DNA from 3 places in the Allobranchiibius sp. GilTou38 genome. Region 1 is predicted to be linked to each of the others. Evidence: predicted binding sites of a transcription regulator. Region 1 holds the regulator's gene; each other region holds the start of a gene.
What was found. The regulator LexA, encoded in region 1, represses DNA repair genes until DNA is damaged. The targets are predictions, from matches to a motif close to TCGAACANNTGTTCGA.

Region 1 (10,563 bases):
CCGTGACGGCGGCGGGCGGCGCCTCCTCCGACGCCTCGGCCGGGGGAGTGATCGACCTCAACACCGCGGACGTCACGGGCCTGGACGCACTGCCGGGGGTGGGACCGGTGCTCGCCCAGCGGATCGTCGACTGGCGCACCCAGAACGGCCGGTTCACCAGCGTCGACGAGCTGGGGGAGGTGAGTGGCATCGGCGACAAGGTGCTCGCGCGGCTACGACCGCACGTGACGGTATGAGCGCGGATCGCCTATCCGGCGACCTGGCGAAAGGAGACGGCGAGCCGGTGGGGCGCCCGCCGTTGGACCTGCGGATGCTGGTGCCGGCACTCATGGCCTGGGCGTGCACCGTGGTGGCCCTCCCGCAACCCGTGAACGTGGTCCTCGGCGTCGCGATCGGATGCCTCGTCCTCGGCGTGCTGTGCCTCCTCGTCGGGCCCGGGCACCGCTCCTCGGGGTGGCGGGCGGGCATCGCCCTGGGCTGGCTCTGCACCGCGCTGCTGCTCGGCGCATTGGCAGCCCACCAGAGCGCCCGCACCGCGGGCCCTGTCGAGACGCTGGCAGCTCAGCGGGCGATCGTGCGGGTGACCGCCGTCGTCGAATCCGACCCACGTCTCGTCGTGACGAATCCGGCGCGACCGACGGTCATCTACCGCGCCTCGGTGCATGCGGTCGTCGGGCGGGGCGCCCGCAGCACCCCCGATACCCCCGTGCTGGTCTTCGCCAGGCCCACGTGGCGGGCACCGGCCTGGCACGACCGCATCGAGTTCATGGGGCGGCTGCAACCGGCGGATGCCGGTGACGACGTCGCGGCCCTACTCGACGCCCGATCGCCCCCGCGCGTGGTCGGCAGGCCCGGTCCGCTGACCCGGTGGGTGGAGTCGTTGCGGTCCGACACCCGCGCCGCGACCGCATCGCTGCCCGCCGATCCGCGCGGCCTGGTCCCGGCCCTGGTCACGGGCGATACCGCGCGGATGTCCACGCGGTTGAACGACGACATGCGCGCCACCGGGCTCACCCACCTGTCCGCGGTGTCGGGATCCAACGTCACGTTCGTCCTCGTCGGCGCGGGCTGGCTGGCGGGCTGGTGCCGGGTCCCGCGCCGGTGGCGTACGCCGCTCGCGTTGCTCGTCCTCGGCTGGTTCGTGCTGCTGTGCCGACCCGAGCCGAGCGTGCTACGGGCCGCGGTGATGGGTGTCGTCGGTCTGCTCGGGGTGTCGATGTCACGCCGCCGGGTCGGTTCGTCCGCGTTGGCGGCGGCGATCGTCGTACTCCTGGCCTGGGATCCGTGGCTGGCCCGCTCGTACGGGTTCGCCCTCTCTGCCCTGGCCACCCTGGGTCTGCTGGTCTTCGCCCGGCCGTGGAGTGACGCGATGGCGGCGCGACTGCCCCTCAGGTTGCGACCGGTCGCCGACGCGATCGCGATCCCGCTGGCGGCGCAAGCGGCGTGCGCCCCCGTGATCGTGCTGCTGCAGTCGTCGGTGAGTCTGGTCGGGGTGCCCGCCAATCTGCTCGCTGCGGTCTTCGTCGAGCCGGCCACCCTGGCCGGCGTCGTCACCGTGCTGGCGAGCCCGCTCGGTCCGGCAGTCGCCGCAGTCCCGGCCTGGTGCGCGGCCGTCCCGGCCTGGGGTATCGCCTGGGTGGCCCACGTCGGCGCCCGGGTGCCGGGCGGCGTCCTGCCGTGGCCGAGCGGGCTGGGCGGTGCGCTCCTGCTCGGCGCGCTCACCGTGCTCGCGATCTGGGGCGGCGTCGGGTTATGGCGGCGTGCTCGTACCCATCCGGCGCTGGCCGCCGGCTGCGCGCTGGCGTTGACGGCCGCGGCGTGGCCGCTGCCGCATCTCGGCTGGCCGCCGCAGGGGTGGGTGTGGATCTCCTGCGACGTCGGGCAGGGCGACGGCGGGGTGCTCGCCACGACACCGGGGCACGGCGTCGTCGTCGACACCGGGCCCGACCCGCAGCACATCGACGTCTGCCTGCAGCGCGCCGGCGTCACCCGTATCGACGCGATCGTGCTCACTCACTTCCACCTCGACCACGTCGGCGGTCTGACCGGTGCTCTGCGGGGGCGATCCGTCGGGGAGATCTTCGTGACGCCGGTGGTCGCGACGAGCGCGCCCGGTACCCGGGAGGCGGCCAGCAACGCCCCGCTGGTGCACCGGCTCGCCGCCGCGAGACACATTCCGGTGCGCACCCTGGTCACGGGAGACACCGTGAACTGGCCCGGGGTGTACGCCGTCGTGCTGTGGCCGAGCCGCGAGATCGACGCCGGCTCGATCCAGAACAACGCGAGCATCACCCTCGACGTGCGTACCCACGGCCTGCGGATCCTTTTGACCGGTGACATCGAGCGTGAGGCGGGCGCTGCCGTGTACGGCGAGCTGAGTCATCAGCCGACGGGGCCGCCCTTCGACGTGCTCAAGGTGGCCCACCACGGCTCGGCCAACCAGTCCGCAGACCTGGTGCGCTTCGTGCACGCACCGATCTCGATCATCAGCGTCGGTGCTCACAACGACTACGGACTGCCGACGCCCTCGACGCTGTCGTTGTTGAAGAGCCTGCCCGGAGCGACCTACCGCACCGACCGCGGAGGGGACGTGGTCGTGGCTGTGCGCGACGGGCGGGTCACCGTCGACAGGCCCTGACGGGCGGGTGGGGGAGTCTCAGGCGACCGGTGCCGCCGACCGCACCGAGGTGGACGCCGCGCACAGCGCCTCCAGGGTCGCGGCGACGGCGGGCACGCGCGTGAGGTCGGGGGTGGTGACGGCGTAGACGGTCCGGCGGGGGGTCGGCTTGATCGGCAGGATCGTCACGCCGTCGTTGTGCGCCGAGTGCAGGATCAGGTCGGGCACGAGGGCGACCCCCAGGCCCGCGGCGACGAAACCGAGCACCGCCACGTAGTCCTCGGTCTCGAACGAGACCGACGGGCTGAATCCGGCGCGCTCGGCCAGGGAGAGCAGGTGTCCGCGGCATCGCGGGCATCCCGCGATCCACTGCTCGTCGACCATGTCGGTCATCCGCACCGACGCGGCGCCGGCGAGCCGGTGATCCGACGGCACCACCAGGCGCACCTCGTCGTCGAGTAGCTTGCGGGACTGGAACGCCTCGATGTCGTCCTCGCCGCGGGCCAGCGGCGCACCGTCGTAGGCGAACGCGACGGCGATGTCGCACTCGCCGGCCCGCAGTGCGGCCAGCGACTCGGGGGGCTCGGCCTCAGTGAAGGTCACCTCGACGTCGGGGTAGGCCTTTCGCACCATCGCGAGCGCGTGCGGGACGAGTGTCGAGGAGGAGGAGGGGAAGGCCATCAGACGGACGCGGCCGGCGCGCAACCCGGCGATCGCGGCGACCTCTGATTCGGCGGCCTCGAGGGCGCTGAGCACGGGGCCCGCGTGACGGGCCAGCACCGCGCCGGCTTCGGTCAGCCGCACGCTGCGGCCCAGGCGCTCCACCAGGACGGTGCCGATCCGGTCCTCCAGACGGCGCACCATCTGGGAGATGGCCGGCTGGGAGTAGCCCAAAGAGGTGGCCGCAGCGGTGAAGCTGCCCTCGTCGGCGATGGCCCGGATGACCCGTAGGCCCGCAGCGTCGATCATGCGCCGATCATATAATGGAAGGTTATCCATCGGAACCCATCTTCGTGCTTTCGTTCTGCACCAGCCCTGCGTCGCAGTGGCCACCCGCGCACCCACGGGGCCACGGGGCCGGTGCGACACTGATGACGTGCTCGAGTCCGCGGTCTCCCCGGTGCCCGAGGGAGTGCGCCCGGATCAGTGGGACGGACTGGCGAGCTACCTGGCGGATGGCGGGCTGGTCGCCCTGACCGGAGCCGGCCTGTCCACCGAATCGGGTCTGCCGAGTTACCGTGACGCCCGCGGCGTACGTCGGGTGCAGCCGATGACAGTGTCCGAGCTACGCGCCAGTCATGAAGCGCGGCAGCGGTATTGGGCACGTTCCTACGTCGGGTGGCCACGCTTTGCGGCTGCCCGACCGAATGACGGCCACCGCGCGGTCGCCAGGCTGCTCGCCGCCGGCACCCTGACGAGCGTCATCACCCAGAACGTCGATGGGCTACATCAGGCGGCCGGCGCGAGCGAGGTGCTCGAGCTGCACGGCAACCTGGAGCGGGTGGTCTGCATGGCCTGCTCGAGCACGCATCGCCGCGATGACATGGACGACTGGTTGCGCGACGCCAACCCCGGATTCGACCGCGCGATCGGAGGCGCGGTCCGGCCCGACGGCGACGTCGCGCTGCCCGAGGCGATCGTGCGCGCGTTCGTCACGGCCGACTGTCCGGTGTGCGGTTCGGACCTGCTGAAACCGGACGTCGTGATGTTCGGCGAATCAGTGCCGAAACCGTTGGTGGAGCAGTGCTTCGGCCTCGTCGAGGAGGCGTCGGCGCTGCTGGTCCTGGGGTCGTCGCTCGCGGTGATGTCCGGTTACCGGTTCGTGCGCCGCGCCGCCCGCATCGGCGTGCCCGTGATCGTGATCAACGACGGATGGACCCGCGGGGACGGCGAGACCGACCTGAAGATCGAGGCGCCGCTGGGCAGCACCCTGACGGCGCTGGCGGACCGACTGGGAGCGCCGGCCGTGGGCGCACCGGGCGCCCAGCGCGCCTGAGGAGCGCCGGGCGCCCGGGGTCGCTCAGACCCTGCGCAGCACCGCCGTGACCTTGCCCAGCACCACGGCGTCGTCGCCGTCGATCGGGTCGTACGCCGTGTTGTGCGGCATCAGCCAGACCTTGCCCCCGGTGCGCTTGAAGGTCTTGACGGTCGCCTCGTTGTCGAGCATCGCCGCGACGATGTCGCCGTTGGTCGCGGTCGGTTGCTGACGCACCACGACCCAGTCGCCGTCGCAGATCGCGGCGTCGATCATCGAGTCTCCGACGACCTTCAGCAGGAAGAGGTCGCCCTCGCCGACGATCTGCTTGGGCAGCGGGAAGACGTCCTCGACGACCTCGTCGGCCAGGATCGGACCGCCCGCGGCGATCCGTCCGACGACCGGGACGTACGACGCACTGGGTCGCCGGTCGCCGATGCCGGTCTCGTCCTCGACGCTCAGGTCACCGTCCGGCGCGTTGGTGACGCTGGACCCGCCCCGGTAGCCGCGCTGGTCCTTGTCCTGGTCCGGTGAGATGACCTCGATGGCGCGCGGCCGGTTAGGGTCGCGGCGCAGGTAGCCCTTGCGCTCGAGCATCGACAGCTGGTGAGCGACGGAGCTGGGGCTGGTCAGGCCGACGGCCTCGCCGATCTCCCGCAGGCTCGGCGGGTAACCGCGCCGGTCCACGGAGTTGCGGATGACCTCCAGCACGCGCCGCTGTCGGGTGGTCAAACCGTCGTCGTCGCGCTCGGGCATCTGGTGCACCTTGGCCATGGTCTTCGTCCGTCCCTCTCCGAGTGGATCGTGCTGTCACCGCCCGCCCCAGGTGTCCGTGCGGCTGCGCCCCCGGGGCCGATGAGTCGCCGTATTCGGCGTCGTTCCGCGGATTCACAGCTGATGAGCAGGGGCTGTCGGTGGTCGGTGTTTCAGTTCTGCAGGTGAGCACGAGATTACGAGAGTCGGACACACTTTCCAAACATCTGTTCGGGGCGTGTCTGGATTTTCTCGAACGCGCGTGCTAGACATCAGACAGATGATCGATCGCACACACGTACGATCGACGAGTTATCGGAGGATCTCATGAGTGCCGTCACCGCTGTTCCCAGCTGGGTCACTCCCGCCACCCCTGCCCTGCCGGGTCGTCCCGGCGCATCGCGACGTACGGCGCCCGCGTCCATCCGTCGCGGCCACCTGCGCGCGGTCCCTGATCTGCCCGTGCTCGTGGATGCACCTGCGCCGACGATGCACATCACTCGTCGCGGTCGCCTGCTGATCACGCTGTGCGCTCTCCTCCTATGTCTCGTCGGGGGAGTGGCGGGAGCCCGTGCCGCAGTGGGCGGCGGGTCCGCGCAGCGCTACGACACCGTGGTCGTCCAGTCGGGCCAGACCCTGTCCTCGGTCGCCCACCACGCCTACCCCCAGCTGCCGATCGGCAATGCGGTGCAGCGGGTGCAGGCCGCCAATCGACTGAACACCCTGCAGGTGTTCGCCGGCGAGCAACTGCGCCTGCCTCGCTGAGTCCGGCCGCGCGCCTTCTGGCGCCCCGTAGCAGGGCCGACACCGCCTCCGTCTCGCCCTCGGCGGCCCTCTGACCAGCACGAACGACCCCGCGCAAACCGGGCAGTCTCTAAAGGTTGCATCACCCCCTCCACCGGAATACGATCCCTACATCTAGTAGTTACATCGATGTAAGTCGTCCACATGTAGTCCCCAGGTCGACCCGGGTTATCCCAAGGCACAGCGCGGATATCCCCCGGTTGTCCACGAGTTACCCACAGGTGGGCGGCTCGTTCGGCGGGGCTACGGCGTGGACGGCGAGAGATCGGTGTGAGCCGATCGTCGAGGGTGAGGGAGACCGCATGCACTGCCCGTTCTGCCGGCACGAGGACAGTCGCGTCGTCGACTCCCGCTCGAGCGAGGACGGCACCTGCATCAAACGGCGCCGCCAGTGCCCCAGCTGCGGCAAGCGCTTCTCCACCATGGAGACCACGAGCCTGACCGTCGTGAAGCGGTCCGGCGCCAGCGAGCCGTTCAGCCGCCAGAAGGTGCTCGTCGGGGTGCGCAAGGCGTGCCAGGGCCGCCCGGTCTCCGAGGACGACCTGGCGCTGCTGTCCCAGCAGGTGGAGGAGACCATCCGGATGCAGGGACTGGCCGAGATCGACGCCCACGACGTCGGTCTGGCGATCCTCGGCCCGTTGCGTGCCCTCGACGAGGTCGCCTACCTGCGATTCGCCTCCGTCTACCAGGCCTTCGACGACCTGGGCGACTTCGAGGCGGCGATCGCGCTGCTTCGCGCCGAGCGTCAGGTGCTCGGCCCCTCGTACGCCGCCGACGACCCCGTTGTCAGTGGTGGCGGGGAGGATCACTGATACCCGGTCATCCCATGCGCCGGGTGCTGCAGCAGTAACCCGTGCGCGTACCGCAAGGCCCCACAGCATCACCAGCACCACCCGCATCAGCAGCCCAGCTCACCACGTCACACGGAGGAACAGCATGACCGAGACCACCGGCGCCCGCGCCGACGCCGCCCGCGCAGACCGTGGGGTGCACATCGAGCGCATCTTCACCACGCCCGGCGTCCACCCGTACGACGAGGTGACCTGGGAGCAGCGCGACGTCGTGCAGCAGAACTGGAAGACCGGCGCGACGATCTTCGAGCAGCGCGGTGTCCTCTTCCCGGACTTCTGGTCTCTCAACGCCTCCACCATCGTGACGACCAAGTACTTCCGCGGGGCGCTCGGCACCGCGGTGCGTGAGACCAGCCTCAAGCAGCTGATCGACCGTGTCGTCCTGACCTACGTCAAGGGCGGGCGCGACAGCGGCTACTTCGCGAGCGACGAGGACGCGGAGATCTTCGAGCACGAACTGACCTGGGCGCTGCTGCACCAGGTGTTCAGCTTCAACTCCCCGGTGTGGTTCAACGTGGGCACCAAGAGCCCGCAGCAGGTCTCGGCGTGCTTCATCCTGTCGGTCGACGACTCGATGGACTCGATCCTCAACTGGTACAAGGAGGAGGGGTTCATCTTCAAGGGCGGTTCGGGCGCCGGCCTCAACCTCTCGCGGATCCGCTCCTCCAAGGAGTTGCTGTCCAGCGGCGGCACCGCCAGCGGTCCGGTCTCCTTCATGCGCGGCGCCGACGCGTCCGCGGGCACCATCAAGTCCGGTGGGGCCACCCGCCGTGCGGCCAAGATGGTCGTGCTCGACGTGGACCACCCCGACATCGAGGAGTTCATCGAGACCAAGGCGCGCGAGGAGGACAAGATCCGCGCGCTGCGCGACGCCGGCTTCGACATGGACCTCGGCGGCCGTGACATCACCTCGGTGCAGTACCAGAACGCCAACAACTCGGTGCGGGTGAGCGACAAGTTCATGCGCGCGGTCGAGGCCGGCACGGAGTTCGGGCTGACCGCCCGCGGCACCGGTGAGGTCATCGAGTCCGTCGACGCCCGTGAGCTGTTCGCCAAGCTCAACAAGGCGGCGTGGGAGTGCGCCGACCCCGGCATCCAGTACGACGACACGATCAACGACTGGCACACCACCCCCGAGAGCGGCCGGATCACCGCGTCCAACCCGTGCTCGGAGTACATGTCGCTGGACAACTCCTCGTGCAACCTGGCGTCGCTCAACCTGTTGAAGTTCCTGCGGGACGACGACACCTTCGACACCGCGACGTTCCAGAAGGTCGTCGAGCTGGTCATCACCGCGATGGACATCTCGATCTGCTTCGCCGACTTCCCGACCGAGGCCATCGGCGAGACCACGCGCAACTACCGCCAGCTCGGCATCGGCTACGCCAACCTCGGTGCGCTGCTGATGGCGACCGGCCACGGCTACGAGTCCGAGGGCGGCCGCAGCCTGGCCGGCGCGATCACCTCCCTGCTGACCGGCGCGGCGTACAAGCGCTCGGCCGAGTTGGCCGAGGTCGTCGGTCCGTACGCGGGCTACGCCCGCAACGCGGACGCGCACCAGAAGGTGATGCGCAAGCACCGCAGCGCCAACGACGAGCTGCGTCCGCTGGACACGATGGACGGTGAGATCCACCGCTACGCCAGCAAGGCCTGGAAGCAGGTCGTCGAGCTCGGCGCGGCTCACGGCTACCGCAACGCGCAGGCCTCGGTGCTCGCGCCGACCGGCACGATCGGCTTCATGATGGACTGCGACACCACCGGCATCGAGCCGGACTTCTCGCTGGTCAAGTTCAAGAAGCTGGTCGGTGGCGGATCGATGCAGATCGTCAACCAGACGATCCCGCGCGCGCTGAAGAAGCTGGGCTACCAGCAGGAGCAGATCGAGGCGATCGTCGAGCACATCGCCGACAAGGGCCACGTCATCAACGCGCCGGGTCTGAAGCCGGAGCACTACGAGGTCTTCGACTGCGCGATGGGCGAGCGGGCGATCAGCGCTCTCGGTCACGTGCGGATGATGGCGGCCTGCCAGCCGTTCCTCTCCGGCGCGATCTCCAAGACGGTCAACCTGCCGGAGACGGCGACCGTCGAGGACATCGCCGAGGTGCACCTCGAGGGCTGGAAGCTTGGCCTGAAGGCGCTGGCGGTCTACCGCGACAACTGCAAGGTCGGCCAGCCGCTGTCCGACGGCGGTTCGACCGCCAAGGACAAGGCTGCCGCTGCCGAAGAGGCCAGGGTCGAGAAGGTCATCGAGTACCGCCCGGTGCGCAAGCGCATGCCGAAGCGTCGTACCTCGCAGACCACCTCGTTCGCCGTCGGTGGTGCGGAGGGTTACCTCACCGCGGGCACCTACGACGACGGTCAGCTGGGCGAGCTCTTCCTGAAGTTCGGCAAGCAGGGCTCGACCCTCGCCGGCATGATGGACGCCTTCTCGATCGCCGTGTCCATCGGCCTGCAGTACGGCGTGCCGCTGGAGACCTTCGTGGAGAAGTTCACCAACCTGCGTTTCGAGCCCGCCGGTCTGACCGACGACCCGGACGTGCGGATGGCGCAGTCGATCATGGACTACGTCTTCCGTCGGTTGGCGCTGGACTACACCGACTTCGAGACCCGGTCGTTCATGGGCATCCACACCGCCGAGGAGCGCACCCGTCAGCTCGAGACCGGTTCGTACGCTGAGGCGACCGAGGCCGAGGGCGATGAGGACCTCGCCGGGGAGCTGGAGTCCTACTCGCAGTCCGCGGCACCGTCCGCCAAGCGACCGGAGCAGTCGACGTCGACGGTGGCCGCCGAGGACATCACTTCCGGCGCCGGTGCAGCCGACGTGCGCGAGGTCTCCTCGGAGATCCACTCCTCAGCGGAGCTGATGGAGAAGTTCCAGGGCAAGTCCGCGGACGCGCCGATCTGCATGACCTGTGGCACGAAGATGCGCCCGGCCGGTAGCTGCTACGTCTGCGAGGGCTGCGGAAGCACCTCCGGCTGCAGCTGACGCCGCCGCTGATTCGACCATGCACGCCGGGGCAGATGTGCCCCGGCGTGCATGGTCGAATCGTCAATAGAGGCGGGTGGTGGAGGTCAGCACCCGCAGCGGCTCGGCAGGGCCGGCGACGACGGTGGTGCCCGGGAGGTCGGTCCACGCGCCGCCGTCGACGGAATACTGCCCGCCGTAGGTGGTGCGGACCGACGTGCTGAACGAGCCGGGCGCGTCGTAGGCGTGTGTGATGTCACCTGAGGGGTAGGTCCCACCCATGGACCGGGTGGCACCGCTGGTCGAGCCGTCGCCGAAGACGAATGTGTTGGACTTCAGGGTCGGTTTGATACGTACGGCGTGACCGACGAGGGTGACAGTTCGGACCTCGCCCGGTGCGTACCCGGCGACCGGCCAGTTCGCCTGGAAGTAGGTCGGCAGCGTTACCAGCGTGCGGTTGTTCACCGGCTGGATCGAGAGCTGTGGTCTGGCGAACGGCGTCACCGACCAGGCGTGCTCGATCATGGCGAGGGTGAGCTGAGGTTTGTGCTTTCCAGGGAGGACGTCCGGATAGCACGTGGTTCCCGGCGACTCCCAC
Region 2 (10,563 bases), on a different contig from region 1:
CTCGAGGGTCAGGTGGCTGCCCGGCGCAGCCGCATCGAGGCGGCGCAGGCGGAGATCGGCCGGCTCGAGGCGGGCGCCGAGGAGATCGAACTGCGCGCGACCCGGGCGGAGCGCGAGTTCGCCGCGCTGGAGTCCGGACTCGCGGAGGACGAAGAGGGCGAACAGGGTCTGGACGCCCAGCACGAGCGTGCCGAGGCGGAGCTCGCACAGGCGCAGGCGGCGCTGGACGAGGCGACCCAGGACGAGCGGACCGCCGAGCAGGAGCGCTCCGGGCTGCACTCTCGGCTGGAGGCGCTCGAGCTCGGGCTGCGGCGCGGTGACGGTGCCGCGCACCTGCTCTCGTGGGGTGAGCAGCACGGTGTCCGCGGGTCCGTCGCGTCCCTGGTGCAGGTCGAAGCCGGGCGCGAGGTCGCCGTCGCCGCGGCGCTGGGGTGGGCCGCCGACGCCGTGGTCGTGACCGACCACCAGCAGGCGGCCGCCGCGCTGCAGGAGTTGCGCGAGGCGGACGCCGGCCGCGCGGGGATCCTCGTGGCGCATTCGACCAACGACCGCTGGCGGATGAGGGAGAGCGGACCCGACACCGCGTGGGCGTGCGACGTCGTCTCCGCACCGGACGAGCTGCGCCCGGTCGTCGATCAGCTGCTCGTAGGGGTCCTGCTGGTGGAGGACCCCGCAGCGGCCGCCGCCATGGTGGCCCGTGACTCCAAGGTCATCGCCGTCACCCGCGACGGCGACGTGTTCGCCGCCGATTTCGTGCGCGGCGGCTCGGCGGCCGCGCCCAGCACCCTGGAGATCCAGGCCGCGGTCGACGACACGAAGGAGCGGATGTCGCAGGCCGCGTCTCGCGGGGAGCGTGCACGTTTCGCCGCGCAGGAGGCCCGTGCCCAGGTCGAGCAGCTCCGCGAGCAGGTCGACGCGGCCCTGGAGCGGCTGGGGGAGTCCGACGCCCGGATGGCCGCCGTAGCCGAGCAGCTGGGGCAGCTCGGCCAGACGCTGCGCTCGGCACGCAGCGAGCGCGAGCGCGGCGAGCGGTCGTTGGCCGCTGCACGGGAGTCGTTGGACAGCAACGAGTCCGAGCTGCAGGAGTTGCAGGAGCGCCTCGAGGCGGCGCACGCGGACCCGGGCGCGGAAGAGCCGGACACCGACGACCAGCCCCGGCTCGCGGCCGAGGCGGCCGCCGCCCGGTCGGCGGAGACCGAGCACCGCCTCACGCTGCGCAGCCGGCAGGAGCAGGCCCGCGCGCTGGAGGGGCGGGCCGACGCCCTGGAGGCCACCGCACGCTCGGAGGTCGAAGCGCGCCGCAAGGCGCAAGACCGCCGCGAACGCCGCCGCCGCGAGGCGCTGGTCGCCGCACAGGTGCGCGACGACGCCGGGCATCTGGCGCAGCGCACCGTCGAGGCGCTGGCCGTTGCCCAGGTGCGGCGCGACGAGGCGCAGCAGCGACGTACGACGCTCGAGGAGGCCGTGCGCGCAGCACGCGAGGTGGTGACGGCAGCCGCCCAGGAGGTGCGCGAGCTGACCGACTCGGTGCACCGTGACGAGCTGGCCCGTGCCGAGCAGCGGCTCAAGGTGGAAGCCATGCAGACGCGCGCGGTCGAGGAGCACGGCATCGCCCCCGAGGCGCTCATCGAGGAGTTCGGCCCGCACCTGCTGATCCCGCACGTGTCCGGCCCGGACGACGCACCCGGCGACGCGCCCGAGCCCGTCGCGTTCGTGCGCGACCAGCAGGAGAAGCGGCTGCGGTCGGCGGAGCGCAAGCTGGCTCAGCTCGGCCGGGTCAACCCGCTGGCGCTGGAGGAGTTCGCGGCACTGGAGGAACGGCACACCTTCCTCACCACCCAGCTGGACGACCTCACCCGGTCCAAGAAGGACCTGCTCGACATCGTCCGCGAGGTCGACGAGCGCGTGGAGCGGGTCTTCGCCGAGGCGTTCGCCGATACGGCACGCGAGTTCGAGGGCGTCTTCGACCGACTCTTCCCCGGCGGTGAAGGGCGCCTGACGCTGACCGAACCGGGCGACATGCTCACCACGGGCATCGAGGTCGAGGCCCGTCCGCCCGGCAAGAAGATCAAGCGGTTGTCGTTGCTCTCCGGTGGCGAGCGGTCGCTGGTGGCGGTGGCGCTGCTGGTGTCGATCTTCAAGGCGCGGCCGAGCCCGTTCTACATCATGGACGAGGTCGAGGCCGCTCTGGACGACGCCAACCTGGGGCGCCTGATCACCCTCTTCCAGGAGCTGCGCGACTCCAGCCAGCTCATCGTGATCACCCACCAGAAGCGCACCATGGAGGTCGCCGACGCGCTGTACGGCGTGTCGATGCGCGGCGACGGCATCACCACCGTCGTCTCGCAGCGGCTGCGGGACGTCGCGCCGGAGGCGATGGGGGCTCCGGCTCCCGCGCGGAAGACGGAAGAGGAGCTCACGCCCGCACGCTGACGCGCGCGTGCGCCGGTTTCAGTCGGCGAGCGCGGCGTACACCAGCTGCCGCAGCTCGGTGCGCAGCGGATAGCCGTTCGAGGGCATCTGCTGGGTCATGAAGACGGTGGTGAGGTCCTCGGCGGGGTCGACCCAGAAGACCGTCGACGCCATGCCGCCCCAGCCGTATTCGCCCGGCGACGTCGGGTAACCGGCGGCCGTCGGGTCCAGCACCACGCTGAAGCCCAGGCCGAAACCCACTCCGTTGAACGGCGTCTCGGCGTAGAGCGGGATGCCGAAGGAACCCAGGTCGGCGCCGCCCGGTAGGTGGTTGGTGGCCATGAAGTCGACCGTCCGGTTGCCGAGGAGGCGCACGCCGTCCAGCTCACCGCGACCGAGCAGCATCCGGGCGAAGCGGGTGTAGTCGTCCATGGACGAGACCAGCCCCCCGCCGCCGGACAGGTAGGTCGGCGGTTTCAGCGCCGCGGCCCCGAGCGCGTCCAGCGGCGTCGGGGCGCTGCCGCCGGCACCGTGGTACAGCGTCGCGAGCCGGTCGGCATCCACCGCGTGGAATGCGGTCTCGTCCATCGCGAGCGGCTCGAAGATCTCGGTGCGGAGGAACTCGTCCAGTGACCTCCCGGACACGACCTCGACCACCCGCCCCAGCACGTCGGTGGCGACCGAGTAGTTCCAGCTGGTGCCGGGGTCGAAGCGCAGCGGGAACGCGCCCATCGCATCGGTGGCCTCGGCCAGGTCCATGCCGGCGGGCACGCCTATCTCGAAACCGGCCGTGCGCATCACCTCATCGGTCGGGTGCACCCGCAGGAAGCCGTATGTCAACCCGGACGTGTGGGTGAGCAGATGGCGCACCCGCATCGGACCGGCGGCGGGCCGCGTGACTGCGGCAGCAGCCTGGCCGCCGACATAGACCCGCTGATCGGCGTATGCCGGGAGGTAGGTGGCGACCGGGTCGTCCAGCCGCAGCAGGCCCCGCTCGACCAGCATCATCGCCGCCACCGAGGTGACCGGCTTGGTCATCGAGTAGATCCGGTAGAGCGTGTCGACCGTGGTGGGCGAGCTGCTCGCGATGTCGCGCATCCCGCCGTACGCCGAGTACGCGACCTCCCCGTGTCGCACGACCTGCACGTGGTAACAGGGCAGATGGCCCCGGTCGACGTACCCCTGCAGGTGCTCGTCGAGACGGCTGAGGCGGCTCGCGTCGAAGCCGGCGGCAGCGGACCTGTCGTGATCTTGGACACCCATGGGGCTCATCGTGGCACCCGCCCTCGCGGGAAACCGCCGCGGGCGCCTCTGCGCACAGTGACCGCGCGTGTCGGTAATAGGGAACTCACAGCCGCACCCCGCAGAATAGAGGGCATGTTGTGGCTCGTGGGTGCCCTGTTGCTCTGTCTCGTCCTCGCCGGCGTCGTCGTCGGCCTCGTTGCCGTCCCCGCCCGCCGTGAAGGTCGCCAGGTGCTGACCGAACGAGGCGAGCAGATGCTCACCTCCGTCACCGACCGCGGGCGTGACAAACGGGCGAAGGGCGACGACGTCGAGCAGGGCAGCAGCGAGACGTCGGGAGCGCATAGCGCCTCCTGAGACCGACCCGCCTCGACGGGCGGTGGTCTCGAGCACCCTGTCGCGTTTGCGAGGATGGGGCGGTGGACAGTCTCTGGGAGATCCTCACCGTCATCACCGTCGTCGTGCTGGGCGGGCTCGGCCTGCTCGTCGCCTTCGTGCGGGGCAGCGCGACGCGCCGCCGCACGGCGGCTCCGCCCGCGCCGCCGCGCGAGGAGAAGGTGCGCGGCGCCAACACCTACCAGGCGGGCAGCACCGCCAGGATCGACACCAGCAAGACCGCTGAACCGCCCGCACCACCGACCACCCCGCGGCCCACGCCCGAACCCGAACCGGTCGTCGTCGCGCCCCCGGTCGAGCCCGAACCGGCCGCTCCCGCCGAGGTCGCGATCGAGCGCCCCGAGTCGGCACGCAACCGGATGGGCCGCCTGCGCTCGCGCCTCGCGGCCTCCAACAACGCGATGGGCAAGGGCCTGCTCGGCCTGCTGGCCGGCGGTCAGCTCGACGAAGCGGTCTGGGAGGAGGTCGAGGACACCCTGCTCGGCGCCGATCTCGGGGTCGAGGCCACCACGGAGCTCGTGGACGCGCTCAAGCGACGGGTGCAGGTCGAGGGCAGTGCGACCCCCGAACAGCTCGAGGGCTGGCTGCATGAGGAGCTGCTGAAACTCGTCGATCCGACGATGGACCGGCGGATCGCGGCCACCCGGGTGGGTGACCGACCGGCGTGCGTGATGGTCGTGGGCGTCAACGGCACCGGCAAGACCACGTCCGTGGGCAAGCTCGCGCGGGTGCTCGTCGCCGAGGACAAGGACGTCGTCCTGGGTGCCGCCGACACCTTCCGTGCGGCGGCCGCCGACCAGCTGCAGACCTGGGGCGAGCGGGTCGGCGTGCCCACCGTGCGCTCGGACCGTGAGGGGGCCGATCCCGCCGCCGTGGCCTTCGACGCGGTCAAGGACGCCGCGGACGTCGAGGCGGACGTGGTGATCATCGACACCGCCGGCCGGCTGCACAACAAGGTCGGTCTGATGGACGAGCTGTCGAAGGTCAAGCGCGTCATCGAGAAGCAGAGCGCGATCGACGAGTGTCTGCTGGTGCTCGACGCCACGACCGGGCAGAACGGTCTGCGGCAGGCCGAGGTCTTCGCCCAGGCGGTGGACATCACCGGCGTCGTTCTCACCAAGCTGGACGGCACCGCCAAGGGCGGCATCGTCGTGCTGATCCAGCGTCAGCTGGGCGTGCCGGTCAAGCTGGTCGGACTCGGGGAAGGGCCGGACGACCTGGCGCCGTTCGACCCGGTGGCATTCGTGGACGCCATCCTCGACTGACGCGCCCTCCGCACACGGATGGGGTCGTTGCGCGCTCGATAGGGCGCGCGACGACCCCACTTGTTAGCTGTGCAGCGCCCGCGCCAGGTCCTCGCGCAGGTCCTCGACGTCCTCCAGTCCCACCGACAGTCGGACCGTCGCCTCGCCGATGCCGACCGCGGCGCGCCCCTGCGGGCCGAGTTTGCGGTGGGTGGTGGTCGCAGGATGGGTGACCATCGACTTCGCGTCGCCGAGGTTGTTGGAGATGTCGATGATGCGCAACTCGTCCAAGAGCCCGAACGCCGCGGCCTTCGCGGCGGCCGGGTCGTCGTCCTTGGTCGCCAGATCGAAGGTGACGATCGTGCCCCCGCCGTCCTGCTGGCGGCGGGCCAGGTCGTACTGCGGGTGTGAGGGCAGGAACGGGTAGCGCACCGACGCCACCTGCGGTCGGTCCTGCAGCCACTGCGCCAGGTCGGCGGCAGCAGCGCTCGCCGCTCGGACTCGCAGGTCGAGCGTTTCCAGACCCTTGAGCAGCACCCAGGCGTTGAACGGGGACATGCTCGGCCCGGTGTTGCGGATCATGGTCTGCACCGGGCCGTTGATGTAGTCCTGGCTGCCGAGGATCGCCCCGCCCAGCACCCGGCCCTGCCCGTCGATGTGCTTGGTCGCGGAGTAGACCACTACGTCGACACCCATCGGGATCGGCCGCTGCAGCACCGGGGTGGCGAAGACGTTGTCGACGATCACGGTCGCGCCGGCTGCGTGCGCGAGCTCGCAGACGGCCGCGATGTCGATGATGTCGAGCATCGGGTTGGTGGGGGTCTCGAAGAACACCACGTCGGCGGGAGTGGCAAGGGCCTGATCCCACTGAGCGAGGTCGTGGCCGTCGACGTAGTCGGTGCGCACGCCCCACGTGGCCAGGATCTCCTCGAAGATCACGACCGTGGAGCCGAAGAGGGCTCGCGCGGAGACGATCCGCGAGCCCTGCTTCACCAGAGCGGCCAGTGAGGTGAACACGGCCGACATTCCGGTCGCCGTCGCGTAGCAGGCGGGTGCGCCTTCGATCAGGCGCAGCCGCTCCTCGAAGGTGGACACCGTCGGGTTGCCGTAGCGGCTGTAGATGAACCGGTCCAGGTCGCCGGCGAACGCAGCCTCGGCATCGGCCGCCCGGTCGTAGACGTAGCCCTGGGTGAGGAACAGCGCCTCGGAGGTCTCATCGAATCCGGTGCGCTCCTGGCCGCCGCGGACGGCGTACGTCGCGGGGCGCAATCCTTCGGGCAGCGCTGGCTTCGGTCGTGGCTCACTCATGGATCAGGTTTGTTTCCAGGGCAGTCCGGCCGCGCGCCACCCACCGCCGCCGCGGTGCCCCGCGTCGTCCAGGCCGCCCTCGAAACCCTCGAGCACGTTGTACGCCGGCCCGAGGCCCGCCGCTGTCGCGGCCTTGGCGGCACCGATCGAGCGCTGCCCGCTGCGGCACAGGAAGACCACCGGTCGTCCGTCGCCGGGGGTGACCCCGGCTTCGCGCACGTCGTCGACGAAGTGCGGGTTCGACGATCCGTCGGGGAAGCTCACCCACTCCACGAACTCGGTCTCCCGGCCCAGGCCCGTGATGTCCGGGACACCTACGTACGCCCATTCGGCGGTGGTGCGGACGTCGACGAGCACGGCGTCGTCATGCGCGGCGAGCAGCTCCCACGCCTGCTGAGGCGTCAGATCGCCGGCGTACCCCTCGGTCATGCGTTCTGCACCGAGCCGTCGGCGGGCGTCGGCAGGACGACGGCCTGCCCGGTGACGACCCGCGTCCCGTCGTAGGTGAGCGCCGGGGATCCGTGCAGCACGTAGCCCTCGTTCAGGGCGGTGCTCACCCGCTCGCAGAAGGCTTGGTCGTCGGTGCCGGTGATGAACCTGTAACGAAGGCGCGGTGTCTCGCTCATACATCCATCATCACCCACCCGCTGGGAGGCCTGCGGCCCGTGGTCGTCCAGCGGACAGCGTGCTCACTGCCTGAGCTGGCCACTGCTGCGGCGGCGGAATCTGACCTGGTCCAGGTGGAGGATCTCGTTGGTGGGGCCGGTGTAGCGCGGTGCTGCCGTGGGTTCGGGGCTGTCGGGTGGGGTGGCGACGGTGGGTTCGATGGGGTGGCCGTGGCGGGTGGCGAATCGGAACCGTGCGGGTCTGCCGGGTCTGCCAGGTTCGGGGTGGATGGTGTAGTCGCCGGTGTGGTGGCGGTCGTGGTGGTGGGGGCACAGGCTGATCAGGTTGGCCATGTTCGTGGTGCCGCCGTCGGCCCAGTGGACGATGTGGTGGCATTCCAGGTGGTGGACCGCTGCGCAGCCGGGGTAGGCGCAGCCGCGGTCGCGGTCTTCGATCAGGCGGCGGGTGCGGCGCGGGACGATGCGGTGGGTTCGTCCGACGTTGACGGGTGTGCCGCCGGTTTCCCAGACGGGCTGCACGAGCCCGTCGCAGGTCCACTTCCTCAGGAGGTGCGGGGGTAGGGCGCCGCGCTTGGTGAGCCAGCCCTGGCCCGATGTGTCGAGGTGCAGGTAGATCCGGAACTTCTCGGCCCGTCCGGCAATCTCGGTGGTACCGGCGTGCAGGGATCGGGTCGCCAGGTGTGCCATCGCGTCCGCGAGACGCACTCGCCGCCCGTCGTCTTTGGTGTCGGTGGTGTTGGTGGCGAGGAAGAGGGCGTTTTTGGCTTCGATGAGGGCTTGTTCGACGAGGGCTCCGATGTCGGCGGGTGCGGAGTAGGTCAGGTGGAACCGGTCGTGGTCGTAGTGCATCGACAGTTCCGCGGGTTGCGCCGCGATGGAGAACGGGTCCGGTGGTGGGGTGGGGCTGTCGGTGTCCGGCTGGTCGGAAAAGTCGTATTTGACCAGGGCACGGCGTAGTTGAGGCACGGTGGCGTGCACGGCCAGGTCCACGACGGCCTGGTCGTACCCGACCGGGGTGTGCGCGGCGACGACGGCGGCCTGACCCAGCGACAGCCGACCGGTGTGCACTTCGCGGGACAGGGCGGGCAACTCGACCGACCGGGTGGCGATCCGGACCAGGTCGCGGGCGGTGGCGGGGGAGACTCCGGCGAAGCAGGTCAGCCAGTGTTCGGGGGACCGGATCCCACCGATCGCCCACGACTCCTCGCGCACCAGGTCGGTGACCAGGTCGATCAGGTCGGCGTGTGCGGCGTTCAACCGCCCGCAGATCGCCCTGACCTCATTCAACGGGTCCGTTACCGAAAGTGCAGCAGGCACAGGGCTGTCCGCGCTGTTACTGACAGCTGCGAGACCCGGTGTCGAACTCATGTATGAAGTCAATCACCGACCACCGACAACCCTCGAACGTCAAGAGAAGGGACCGCGCCGGTGGCGCGGTCCCTTCCCTGGTCTGCGAGCTAGATCCCGCTGCGGACGGCGCGGGTCACGGGTGGGCCAGGTACTCGCTGGCCACCCAGCCGGTCAGCTTCTTCGAGCCGTTGTATCCGTAGCCGTAGACCCAGTAGTGGCCGCCTCCGGAGCGACCGGAGGAGCTGCAGTAGTGGAAGAGGGTGCCGCGCTTCACCTGTCCGACCGTGCCCGAGCTGGTGCTCGGGCTGCTGTGCACCTTCAGCCAGTCCGCGGTCTGCACGGCGCCGTAGCTGTCGATCGAGCAGCTGTAGCTGGCAGTCGCTGCGTGGGCCTGCGCGATCGGGACCGACAGCGGCAAGGTTGCCAGTGCGCCGGTGGCGAGGACGAGGGTGAGTGCCTTCTTCATCTGATGCTCCTTGGGGTAGGGGTCGTGCGACGGGCGGGTGAGGTCACGAGACCCTCACGGCCCGTACGGTCCGAGCTCGATGGAGTTGATGGGGGTCAGGTAGACGTTGTTCCAGGACGCGCCCTTGGCGTGTGACTCGCCCCAGTTGCCGAGGCCGGAGTTGCAGCTCTTGCCGTTGTAACCGGTGCAGAACGCCAGGCCGGCGTTGTACTGGTTGTTGAGCACGTAGTGGTAACCGACCTGATTGCTGAGGTTGTCCGTGCCGTAGTGGTAGTACCGCAGTGACGGGTGGTCGCCGTTCCAGCCGGCGTTCTGGGGATAGATGCACACGTAGCCGTAGGCGCAGCCGTGCACGGTGCTGCCCGCGGCGTGGGCGGGGGCGACGCCGGCGAAACCCAGCGCGCCGAGGCCCAGCGCCGAGACTGCTGCGATGCGTTTGTACATGAGCCGTTCTCCGATCTGTGAGGGGTGTGCGGGGTGGTGAAGGGGTGGCGTCACCACATCCGGACGGCGCCCCAGAAGGTGTCGCCGGTGGTGACGCTGGTGATGCCGTCGTGGTCGCCGGACTGGTAGGCGTTCATCTGCTTGCCGTTGCCCATGTAGATCGCGACGTGCTCGCCCGCGTTCTGGCCGTACCAGAGGATGTCTCCGGGCTTGAGCTGCGACAGGTAGTTGTCGACCTGGCCCGAGCCGCCGTGGCTGGCAGCGTTGATGACGGCCTTGTGCGGGAGGGCGAGCGCCTTGGACCACTGGCCCCACGTGTAGCCGTCGAGCGCGTCCACCCCGGTGGCCTGGTAGTAGGCCCATCGCACGAGGCCGGAGCAGTCGAATCCGTCGACGTGGCAGTCGTTCGGAGCGCCGTTGCTCGGGTCGCACGAGCCATAGGTCGGGCCGGGGGTCGAGCCGTGGCCGCCGTCCCAGGCGTAGATGCTGTATTTGTACATCGAGTCGCTGGTCACGGTGACCCGGCAGGCCTGCTGCATCATCTTCAGCGTCAGACCCGGGAGCCCGGTGTACGCCGTACCGCACGCGCTGCCGTTGGTGTTGGCGCCGCCGTTGCTCGGCGGGGAGGGCGGCGTCGGGTTGGTGGAGCCGCTGCCGCAGGACGGCAGGTTGACCCAGTAGTCCTGTGAGCCGGTGAAGTACACCGCCGGCACGTATCCCGTGGCGCCGTTGTCATCGCCGATGGTCTTGGCCCAGCTCGAGGAGCTGTAGCCGCCGACGGTGGCGGTGGAGCCGTTCACCCGGCAGTAGAACCAGTTGGCCGAACCGCCGGTGTGCAGGTGGTCCACCACGCCGGAGGACGTCGAGGTCGAGCCGTAGAGCGGCACCCCGCCGGACGGCACCCAGACCGGGCAGTAGTACGCGGTCCCGCCCGAGGGGTTGTGACCGAGCGTGCAGCTGTCGTCCGAGGGCGGCGGCGCGGGCGTCGAGCACGCGGGCATCCCTGCCCAGTAGTTCTGCGAGCCGGTGAAGTACACCGCCGGCACGTATCCCGTGGCGCCGTGATCGTCGCCGA
Region 3 (10,563 bases), on a different contig from region 1:
TCGGAGATGGCATGCACCAGGTCGGCGCTGCGGTCCAGTGCGGTCTCGGACCCGGTGGTCACCAGATCCAGATCGGTGATGTCCTCCGCGTCCCGACTGATGGCCCGGCGCAGTTGCCGCGCCAGCCATTCCACGACAGCCACGCTCTCCTGCGAGAAGTGGCGGGAGGTGTAGCTGAGGGCGGCCAACATGCCGGACACCGAGCCGTCCGGCTCCAGCAAGGGCGCCACGATCGCATCCTGGACGGTCCTGGGGTCGCCGTCCTCGCCGAACGACTTGCCGGAGTGCACGAGACGGCCCCTGTCCTGCGCGAACGTGTAGGTCTTGCCCCAGGTGCGCAGCCAGTGCGACAGGCCGAACTCCCCGAACGACATGACGTCGGGTGCCCCGGGCTTGCCGCGGTCGTAGAGATAGGGGATCACCAGCCGGTTGCTGCCGCGATAGTGGCCGACGTAGCACGCGTCGACGTCGGCCACATGGATCAGAGCGCCGCGGGCCGCCTCGTACAGGCCGTGCACGTCCCCCTGCTCGGTCTGTCGCATGAGCTGACCTGCGCGCCGCAACGCCTGCGCCGTCGCCGGCGAGAAATCCACCTGTGTCCCCGTGCTCATGGCACCGATACTGACATCGAGCGCCGGGTCAGGTGCTCCGCTTCCCCTGGAACGTTCGCGCGTCGCCGTGAATCGCGACGGCTCGCAGAGGGGACCCAGGCCGATGCGCGACAATCGACCTCGTGGTCACCGCATCGCTCCCCGCCTACTCCGCCAAGCTCGACGAGGGCTCGGGTCATGCCATCGGCATCGGACTGGGCTTCTTCGGCCTCGCTGCGATCTTCGTGATCCTCTTCCTGCTGATCGCGTGGGTCGGGCGGATGCGCGATCGGCGGCGCGGCGGTCCGCGCCCTGGGCCGACGCTGCCGGTGCTGGGCACGCCGGGCGACGAGCACGACCCGAAGAACCGTCACCCCGGCGCGTCCCGCTAGGACCAGCCGGCTCGACGCGTCCCGCTAGGACGCGCTGCCGGCCCGCGCGAGGACGGCGTCGGCGACGACCTGCGGCTGCAGCTCGGGCACCCAGTGGTTCTCGTCCACCTCGACGAATCGGTAGTCGGCAGAGACGTAGTCGGCCGTCTTCTCCGCCGCGGCCCTCCCGAGCGCCGCATCACGGGCACCCCAGACGAACGTCGTCGGCACGGTGATCCGCCGGTCGGGTCGCGGCGCGCTCGAGGGCGCCTTCTTCTTCCCCGGCAGCATGCTCTGGCGCATCGCCTTGCTGGCCGGCATCGCGCGATACCAGCCGAGCGGGCCGGTGAGGCTCTGCGGCGTCGGGAAGCGGGCGACGTACGCCGCGGCGCGCTCCTTGGGCATCCCGAGCGCACGGTAGATGCCGAAGAGCCGCTTGTGGGTGAGGCGTTCGGCGAGCCACAGCACCTGGAAGCCGAGCATGTAGAGGCTCTTTCGCGCCTGGTCGCCGTGCCGAAACGCCCACGCCATCGCTTTCGGGTGCGGGGTCGAGCAGACAGTCAGGGACTCCAGCCGGTCGGGATGCCGCCCGGCCATCGCCCACGCGACCGCCCCGCCCCAGTCGTGGCCCACCAGGTGCACGCGCTGGGCGCCGCTCGCGTCGATCAGGGCGAGCGTGTCGCCGAGCAGCTTCTCCAGCGTGTACGACGAGCGGCCGTCCGGGGTCGCACGCGGGGAGTAGCCGCGCTGGTCCGGCGCCAGGGTGCGCAGGCCGGCGTCGTTCAGTAGCGGGGTCACCTCGTCCCAGGCGGTGCGGTCCTGCGGGAAGCCGTGCAGCAGCACCACCACCGGGCCGTCGGCCGGGCCGCGGTCGGTGACGTCGAAGGTCAACCCGTCATGGGTGAAGGTGTCCATGCCCCCACCCAACCGCCTCGACGGCGTCGTGGGAAAGACGCGCTGCGAGAATCGCTCCCGTGACCGACCCGACGCTGCGCTACCCGATCGGCGGACGTCGCGCGTACGCCGTGTGGGCGGGCGGTCTCGCCATCTACGTGCTGGCCGTCTTCAACCGCAGCTCCCTCGGGGTCGCCGGGCTGATCGCCGCGCACCGCTTCCACATCGGCTCCGCGCAGCTGGCGACCTTCGTGATGGTGCAGCTCGGGGTGTACGCCGCCATGCAGGTGCCGGTCGGCGCGCTGCTGGACCGGGTCGGCTCCAAGGTGCTGCTGTCGATCGGCGTGGTGCTGATGAGCCTGGCGCAGCTGGCGTTCGCCTTCGCGCACTCCTTCGCGGTCGGGATCATCGCGCGGGTCTTCGTCGGCATGGGCGACGCCATGACCTTCGTGTCCGTGCTGCGGCTGGTCGCGCTCTGGATACCGCCGGCGCGAACACCCCTGGTAACGCAGATGACCGGCGTCATCGGTCAGCTCGGAGCGCTCGCGGCGGCGACGCCGCTGGTGGCCGTCCTGCGCGGGTACGGCTGGGAGACGAGCTTCCTCATCGCCTCGGCCACCGGCCTCGTCCTCGGGGTGGTGATGGTCCTGGTGGTGAAGGACACGCCATACGCCGCCGCGGAGCGCACCGAGCTGAAGCTGCGTGCGGTGGCGCGGGCCGTGCGTCTGTCGTGGCGTGAGCCGGGCACCCGTCTCGGCCTGTGGTGCCACTTCACGCTGCCGTTCTCCAGCAACCTCTTCACGATGATCTGGGGATTCCCGTTCCTCACCCGCGGCGAAGGCCTCAGCTCCGGCGCGGCGAGCCTTCTGCTGTCGCTGATGGTGATCGTGTCGCTCATCACCAGTCCGCTGCTCGGGATCTACCTCGGCCGGTTCCCCTACTCGCGCTCCACGCTGGTGCTGGGAGCGCTCGGCGCCATCGTCGCGGTGTGGACCGCGGTGCTGCTGTGGCACGGGCGAGCGCCGCTGTGGCTGCTGATCGTGCTCGTCGCGGTGACCGCCGTCGGGTCGCCCGGCTCGATGATCGGCTTCGACCTCGCGCGCAGCTTCAACCCACTGGAGCGGATCGGCAGCGCCACCGGCATCGTCAACGTCGGCGGTTTCGCAGCCTCACTGGCCGCGGTCTTCGCCGTCGGGCTGGTGCTGGACCGGATCTGTCCGGGCGGACCGTCGGCGTACACGACCGCCGGTTTCCAAGGTGCGCTGTCGGTGCAGTACGCGGGGTGGGCGCTCGGGATCGCGATGATCGTGCGCTACCGCCGCAAGACCCGCGCCGTCGTGCACGGCGACGTGGACCGGTGGGCGCATCTCTTGCCCGCTCGCCACCGCTAGACCCCGACCTGCAAAAAATGGGGGTACGCGCGCGCCCGATCGAGCGCGCACGTACCCCCGATGTCGCGGCGGGTCAGCTCTCGGGCTGGGCCGCCTGCGAGCCGTCGCCGGCGCGGTCGATGCCGCGCGCGGTCTCGCCCGCTGCGTGGCCCGGCATCGCCCAGCGCGCGGTCGTCACGCCCTCGGCCTTCGCCTTGTCGAGCGCACCCTGGACGACCTTGTCGGCCTCCTCGACGCCGATCCAGTGCGCACCCTCCTCGACGCTCTTGCCGGGCTCGAGCGCCTTGTAGGTCTCGAAGAAGTGCTGCACCTCCTTCAGCAGGAAGTCGCTGACGTCGCTCAGGTCCTTGACGCCGTCCTGGCGCGGGTCGCCCGCGGGCACGCAGAGGATCTTGTCGTCGCCGCCGGCCTCGTCGACCATCCGGAAGACGCCGATCGCGCGGGCGCGCACGACACACCCCGGGAACGTCGGCTGGTCCAGCAGCACGAGCGCGTCGAGCGGGTCGCCGTCCTCGCCGAGGGTGTCCTCGATGTAGCCGTAGTCCGAGGGGTAACTCATCGCGGTGAACAGCAACCGGTCCAGCCGGATGCGCCCCGTCTCGTGGTCGACCTCGTACTTGTTACGGGTGCCACGGGGGATCTCGATGGTGACGTCGAACTCCATGCGACTTCCTCGAATCTTCGGGTGTGATGATGTCTGCGGCAGGCAGTCTCCCGCACCCGCGGGCCGATCGCGAAACGCCTGCGTGACGAGGGGGTGAGGATGCGCCGTTCCGGCAAGGTCGGGCTCGCCGCAGGGGGAGTCGTGGCCGCGTTGGCGGCGTACGCCACCCTCGACGTGTACGACGTGGTGCCCGGCGTCCTCACCCGTGCCGCGGCGACCCGACCGGCCGTGCCCGTGCCCGTGCCGGGGCACTCGACCGTCGGTCCGTCGGTCGCACCGCCACGCGCGCCGACCGCACCCGACGTCGCCGGCTTCGACACCGGACCCGAGCCCGGCGCCGCCTCCTTGAAGGCACGGATCCAGGCCGCACAGAAGGCCGTCGGTCTCACGTCCAAGGTCACCATGACCGTGCGCGACGCGACGACCGGCACGGACCTCTACGACCAGGGCGCGGGCACCGCGATGACGCCCGCCTCGACGACCAAGCTGCTGACCGCCTGGGCGATCTCGCACACCCTCCCTCTCGAGGGGACGTTCACCACGAAGGTCGTCTCGGCCGCTCCCGGATCCATGGTGCTGGTGGCCGGCGGCGACACCTGCCTCAACCCGAAGGCGGGCAACCCGAACGCCGTGTGCGGTCGCGCCGGGGTCGGGGATCTCGCGACCCAGATCGCCGCCGGGCTGAAGAAGCAGGGACTCAACTCCGTGCGTCTTGCGTACGACGCGTCGTACGCCCCGGGGCCGGCGACCGCACCCGGGTGGGGACAGGACCTGCTCGACATGGGTTTCACCACCCGGATCGCGATGCTCGGGCTGTCGACGCAGCACGCGGAGAGCGGGCCCGCCGTCGCGAACCCCGACGCCAGCACGACCGCCGCGCTCGCAACAGCCCTGCGGGCCAAGGGAATCGCGGCGACCGTCGGTACGCCGGCGACGGCTCCGGTCGGCGCGGCCACCGTGGCCTCGGTGCAGTCGGCGCCGCTGCTCGACCAGCTCGGTTACGCCCTGCAGGAGAGCGACAACGCGATGATCGAGTCGCTCGCCCGCCAGGCGGCGTACCGCTCGGGCACCCGGGCGGACTCCGAGGCGGCGCTGACCCGGTGGCTGTTGGCGCGCCTGGCCGCCGGCGGATTCGATCTGACCGGAGTGAAGCTCGCCGACGTCTGCGGCCTCTCCGACGGCACCACCCTGACGGCCCGGCTGCTCGGCGATCTGCTGGTCGGGGCGACCTCGGGCAAGGACCCGCAGTTCGCCCCGGTGCTCACCCGGCTGGCCGTCGGCGGCTGGAGCGGCACCCTGGGCAACCGGTACGGCACTCCCGCGACGAGGGACGGCGCCGGATGGGTGCGCGCCAAGACCGGCAGCCTGCCGTCGGTGAACTCGCTCGCCGGCACCGTGCTCGACGTGCAGGGACGGCTCCTGGTCTTCGCGATCATCAGCAACGGTCCGCAGCCGCAGGGACCCACGGGGGCCAGGGCGGCCATCGACACGGTGGTCACCGCCATCCACGAATGCGGCTGCCCGTAGGCCCGACTGCGGCGCATGTCGAGCGGTCCAGAGACGGGTGTGGACAACTCCTGGAGCATGCACCTCAACAAGGGGGATGTGGATAGAAATTCCTTGAATCATCATTATCTGCAAGGATATTCGCCACAGCAACCCTTGTGCAGTGTATCGAACAGGCGTATGATTCAGGGTAGATGGCAAGGGGTGCCATCACCGGCGCAGGAGGGGTCATGGCGCAGTCGACGAGCGATACGCATCGGCCTGCTGCGCCGGGTGCCGGTGCTCGGTTGATGGCTTTGCTGGGCGAGTTCGCCACCGCGTTGGAGGAGTGGCCGGTTGCCCTGTGGCAGCTGGACGAAGCGGCGCTGGGTGAGGTGGTCGGGTCGATGCTGCGGATGGGCAGCCGGATGGAGAACGTCGCTGCGTTGGCGACCGCGGATGCGCTGGGCCGCGGGACGGTCGCGAACTCCACCGCGACAGGGGCACCTGCGTGGGTGGCCCGGCAGGCGGCGGGTGTGGAACCGACCGTGACCCGTCGGGTCGGGAGGGTGGGGGTGGACTGTGCCGATCCCCGCAACCACGTCGTGGTTGACGCGTTGGCGAACGGGGCGGCGAGTGTGCCGGTCGCCGACGTGGCACTGCGGGAAGTGCCGCGGATCCTGCCCCGGTTGCCGACCGCGGACCGTGATGACCTGCTCGGCCGCTACCTGAGCCTGTCGGATCACGGGTGTCGGACGCTGCGGCAGTTCAGCACCCGGATCTTGGGGCAGTACGCCCCCGAACGGCTGGTACGGGACGAGGAACATCAGCAGGACTGCGAGTCGGTCTTCTGGGCCGACCTACCGTCCGGCCTGACCCGGTTCGTCGCCGAACTCTCAAGCGGTCACGCCGCGGTGGTCAAACAGGCCCTGCGCGCGCTGTCCGCGCCCGCACCGCAGCCTTGTGCCACCGGCACGGGCGACCCTGACGGCGTGCCGAATACCGGGACGCTGCTGGAAACCGCGACCAGTGCGCCCGAGCGCGACACCCGGACCCCGGCCAAGCGGCGCGCGGATGCCTTGGTGCGCCTGATCGACACCGCGGCCGGCGTGTTGGACGGCACCAGCCCGCGGCCCGTCGGGGAGTTCGGCGGGACCGCCAAGATCCTGGTCACCCTGGATTACAACACCCTGTACGAGGGGCTCCGGGACGCGGGCCAGCTCGGCCAACACGGTTCGGACGAAGACGGATTTGCCCCGACGTACCTTCCGGGCATTGGGCGCACTACCGACGGCGATCACCTCGACGCCGGCACTCTGCGCCGACTCGCGTGCGACGCGGATCTCATCCCCGCAGTCCTCGGCACCGAGTCCGAACCCTTGGACGTCGGCCGCGCCAAACGCCTGTTCACCGGGGGCCTACGGACCGCGATCATTCACCGGGATCAGCACTGCACCTTCCCCGGTTGCGACCGGCCACCGGACTGGTGCGATGCGCATCATGTGCGGCCCTGGTGGGCCGGCGGCGAGACAACACTGACTAACGCAGCCTTGCTGTGCGCCAGGCACCACACGATCGTGCACCGCGACCTGCTGACCGCCACCGTCACGAAGACCGGCGTCACCTGGGACCTCACCCCAGGCCTCATGCCCACCCGACCCGGCCAAGGACCCGCCGCATGACGCTGACGGTGTTCACATCCGTCGACGGATGTGAACGCCGTCAGCGTGCGTTACAACCGATCAAGCGATCAGTAGTGCGTGACCTTGTCCCAGAAGCCGCACTGGTGCAGGGATGCGATCGACGCGGCCGGGCTCACCGAGCTGGACCCGGCGGGCCGCAGCTCCATCACCGGCTTCGAGTACGTCCGGTAGAGCGGCCACGCCGGGGTGTAGTCCGCCATCGGGTTGCCGGTGTGGGCGAAGTAGGTCCACTCCAGCAGCAGCTGGGTCTGCAGGGCCTTCTGGTTGGGATCCAGCTTGGAGGTGTCGAAGTGCACCAGTCCGTTGGTCTCGCTGTGCTGGGCGCCGAGGATCTCGGTCAGTCCCTCGCCGGCCGGATTGTCGGCGTCGTCGTCGATGTCGGCGTACGTCGGGATGTAGCGCGACACCTTCGCGTCCGACTGCAGCATCGGGCACACCGACGCCGAGTCGGCCATGATCGTGCGGTAGGCCACGAACGGCGAGGTGTAGCGGATCAGCGGGTAGAGCCGCTCCACCGTCGCAGCGAGCCCGCCGAACTGCTCACGGACGAGCAGCCGGTACTGGGCCGGCGTCTCGGCCACGACCGGGTGCAGTCCGGGGGTGTTGGTGTAGACGCCGCCGTTGAACTCGTCCCGCCCGATGTCGGTGATGAGATCGACCTTGTTGACGTGACCGGTGGCGAACGCCTTGGCCGGGGACATGGTCAGCGTGGTGCCGTTGACGATCGGGCCGATCGTGCCTCCGGCGGTGGGCTCGACGAACTGCCCGCCCGCGGAGACCAGCTTGTCGACCGGGACCTTGCGCAGGCACGCGGCGACGTCCGCCACATCGCCGCAGCCGACCTTCTTCGCGTACTGCGCGCCGGTCCTCTGGGCCTGCGCCTCGGTGTAGTACGTCGACTTGCAGTCGGCCTTCGACCACACGATGTTGTTCTGGTAGTTGTAGTAGCCGCTGACGCTGATCGCGTGCTGGAAGAGGCCCTTCGCGGTCGGTGAGGCGACCTGATCGCAGGTGCTGGCACCGCCGGCCGACTCCCCGAACACGGTGACGTTGCCCGGGTCGCCGCCGAAGCGGGAGATGTTCTGCTTCACCCAGCGCAGCCCCGCCTGCTGATCCTGGATCCCGTAGTCGCCGGAGTGCGCGCCCAGCGCCTTGTCGGCGAGGAACCCCAGGATGCCGAGTCGGTAGTTCACGAAGACGTAGACGACCTTGCCGGTGCGCACCAGGTTGGAGCCGTCGTCCGTGCGGGCCTCGCCGAGGAAACCGCCACCGTGGATCTCGTACATCACCGGCAGCCGCTCGCCCGGCTTGGCGCCAGCCGGGATCTGCACCTTGACGTTGAGGCAGTCCTCGGTGGTGTTCGTCGTGGGAGGCGACCCGGGCGGGAACCCCGGGCTCGGACACTCCTGCACGGGAGTCGTCGACCGGATGGTCGTGGTTCACGCCTTGTGCGGCACCGGAGCCTTCCAGCGCAGGTTCCCCACCGGCGCCGCGGCGTAGGGGATGCCCTCGTACGTCGTCACCCCGTCGGCCGTCGTACCGCAGACGGCCCCCTTGGTCGTGTGGACCAGGGTGCCCGAGCTGCACGCGGGCGAACTGGTCGCTGCCGTGGCCGCTGGCGTCAGCGAACCGGGAGCTGCTGCCGTGATTGCCACGGCGGCCGCGATCGCAGCCGTACCGGCCAGGGCGGCGTGCACCGACCGTGCTGGAGTGTTCATGGGGTGACTCCTTCGAGGTCAAGGTGTCGGCTCGGGGCGGGTCGGCACCGAAAAAGGGGACGGCCCGACGGCCACCCCCGGCGAAAGATCGGTGAGCGATCTTTCAACCCGCCACTCTGCGCCGGTCGCCACGATGTGGTCAAGATCACACGCGGAGCGGAGCGGAGCGGTCGGTGGTGTGGCCGAGGAGCGGATCGCGGCGACGCGACGCGACGCGTCGGTGACGGCGCTCGGCACGGTCGACGGCGTTCGAGGACTGTCGTGTCGACCGACGCGAACACCGGCAGGGTGGCCGCGCGCCGCGCAGCCGCGGCATACGGTTGAGGGCATGGCCACTTCGGGACGCTCGTACGTCGACTGGGATCTCGCGCGCACGACGGGTCGACGGCTGGTGAGCGACGGCCCCGAGACCACCGCGAAGGACGCCGCGGCCGTCGTCGCGGATCTGCGCCAGGCCGCGGCGAACGCCTCGCAGCCGGTCGCCGACACCGCACGGATGGACACCGGCGGGGCCGCCCGGTCCGACGTCCACGTGGTCGACCGCGGCGGGTGGATCGACGTGAACGTCGACTCGACCGCCGCGCTGCTCTCCCCGGTGCTGGAGAAGGCCACGGCCAAGAAGGCCGCCGGGCCCGTCGCGATCGCGGTCGGCGCGAAGATCACCGGCGCCCAGATCGGGGCGCTGCTCGGCTTCGTGGCACCCAAGATCCTGGGCCAGTTCGACCTCGCGCCGGGCGGCCGCCCGAGCCTGCTGCTGGTCGCGCCCAACATCGTCTCCGTCGAGCGTGAGCTGAACGTCGACCCGACCGACTTCCGCAGTTGGGTGTGCCTGCACGAGGAGACCCACCGGGTGCAGTTCACCGCGGTGCCCTGGTTGCGCGGGCACGTCATCGACCGGTCCCGCGGGTTGATGACCGACCTGATGCCCGACCCGGATGACCTGCAGGAGCGGTTGCAGCACGCACTGAAGGCACTGCCCGACGCCGTGCGAGGTGGCGGCAACGGCCTGATGGACCTGTTCACCACGGCCGAGCAGCGCGAACAGTTGGCCTCGCTCACCGCCGTGATGTCGCTGCTCGAGGGGCACGCCGACGTGGTGATGGACGACGTCGGCCCGAAGGTCGTGCCGAGCGTGGCCGAGATCCGCCGCAAGTTCGACCAGCGACGTAAGGGTGCCGGCGGCGTGGACCGGCTGCTGCGCCGTCTGCTCGGCCTGGAGGCCAAGATGCGCCAGTACCGCGACGGCGCGGTCTTCTGTCGCGCGGTCATCGACAAGGTCGGCGTCGACGGGTTCAACGCGGTGTGGTCCTCGCCGGACACCCTGCCCAGCGCGCGCGAGATCGAGGCACCCGCCGACTGGGTCGCCCGCGTGCACGGCTGAGCACGTCCCCCGCACGAGATGCCCGGCCCGCACCCCGCCGTCGCCGCGACCCGCCTCGCCGTACGACGAGCCGTCGCCGACGCACCCGCCGGGAGCCTGGTGCTGGTCGCCTGCTCCGGTGGGGCCGATTCCCTGTCGCTGGCGGCAGCGGCGGCGTTCGAGCTGCCCAAGCAGGGTCTGCGAGCCGGCGCCGTGGTGGTCGACCACGGGCTGCAGGCCGAATCGGCCCAGGTGGTGCGGAGCGCGGCCGACCACTGCCATGCGCTGGGCCTCGACCCGGTCGAGGTGATCCGCGTCGAGGTCGCGACCGCCGACGGTGACGGCCCTGAGGCGGCGGCCCGCGTGGCCCGGCACGCGGCGTTCAGG

Region 2: the regulator LexA is predicted to act here: its motif matches at 8,587-8,602, upstream of JOB34_RS01950 (HNH endonuclease signature motif containing protein).
Region 3: the regulator LexA is predicted to act here: its motif matches at 5,585-5,600, upstream of JOB34_RS04585 (HNH endonuclease signature motif containing protein).

Annotation. Positions count from the first base shown of each region.
Region 1 covers NZ_JAGEKN010000001.1:14,148-24,710, forward strand. The annotation lists gene JOB34_RS00045 (ComEA family DNA-binding protein) at 1-236, shown strand, start outside; gene JOB34_RS00050 (ComEC/Rec2 family competence protein) at 233-2,638, shown strand; gene JOB34_RS00055 (LysR family transcriptional regulator) at 2,657-3,586, opposite strand; gene JOB34_RS00060 (NAD-dependent protein deacetylase) at 3,714-4,613, shown strand; gene lexA (transcriptional repressor LexA) at 4,638-5,366, opposite strand; gene JOB34_RS00070 (hypothetical protein) at 5,673-6,110, shown strand; gene nrdR (transcriptional regulator NrdR) at 6,452-6,961, shown strand; gene JOB34_RS00080 (vitamin B12-dependent ribonucleotide reductase) at 7,086-9,986, shown strand; gene JOB34_RS00085 (hypothetical protein) at 10,050-10,563, opposite strand, start outside.
Region 2 covers NZ_JAGEKN010000004.1:22,579-33,141, reverse strand. The annotation lists gene smc (chromosome segregation protein SMC) at 1-2,433, shown strand, start outside; gene JOB34_RS01980 (serine hydrolase domain-containing protein) at 2,452-3,675, opposite strand; gene JOB34_RS01975 (hypothetical protein) at 3,790-4,011, shown strand; gene ftsY (signal recognition particle-docking protein FtsY) at 4,074-5,315, shown strand; gene JOB34_RS01965 (O-succinylhomoserine sulfhydrylase) at 5,379-6,602, opposite strand; gene JOB34_RS01960 (rhodanese-like domain-containing protein) at 6,606-7,031, opposite strand; gene JOB34_RS01955 (DUF1737 domain-containing protein) at 7,028-7,228, opposite strand; gene JOB34_RS01950 (HNH endonuclease signature motif containing protein) at 7,292-8,515, opposite strand; gene JOB34_RS01945 (hypothetical protein) at 8,712-9,044, opposite strand; gene JOB34_RS01940 (hypothetical protein) at 9,099-9,488, opposite strand; gene JOB34_RS01935 (NlpC/P60 family protein) at 9,539-10,563, opposite strand, start outside.
Region 3 covers NZ_JAGEKN010000005.1:232,548-243,110, reverse strand. The annotation lists gene JOB34_RS18045 (helix-turn-helix transcriptional regulator) at 1-611, opposite strand, end outside; gene JOB34_RS04610 (hypothetical protein) at 734-982, shown strand; gene JOB34_RS04605 (alpha/beta fold hydrolase) at 1,007-1,876, opposite strand; gene JOB34_RS04600 (MFS transporter) at 1,936-3,246, shown strand; gene JOB34_RS04595 (inorganic diphosphatase) at 3,320-3,910, opposite strand; gene dacB (D-alanyl-D-alanine carboxypeptidase/D-alanyl-D-alanine-endopeptidase) at 4,010-5,437, shown strand; gene JOB34_RS04585 (HNH endonuclease signature motif containing protein) at 5,707-7,077, shown strand; partial or broken gene JOB34_RS04580 (carboxylesterase family protein) at 7,146-8,816, opposite strand; gene JOB34_RS04570 (zinc-dependent metalloprotease) at 9,145-10,197, shown strand; gene tilS (tRNA lysidine(34) synthetase TilS) at 10,216-10,563, shown strand, end outside.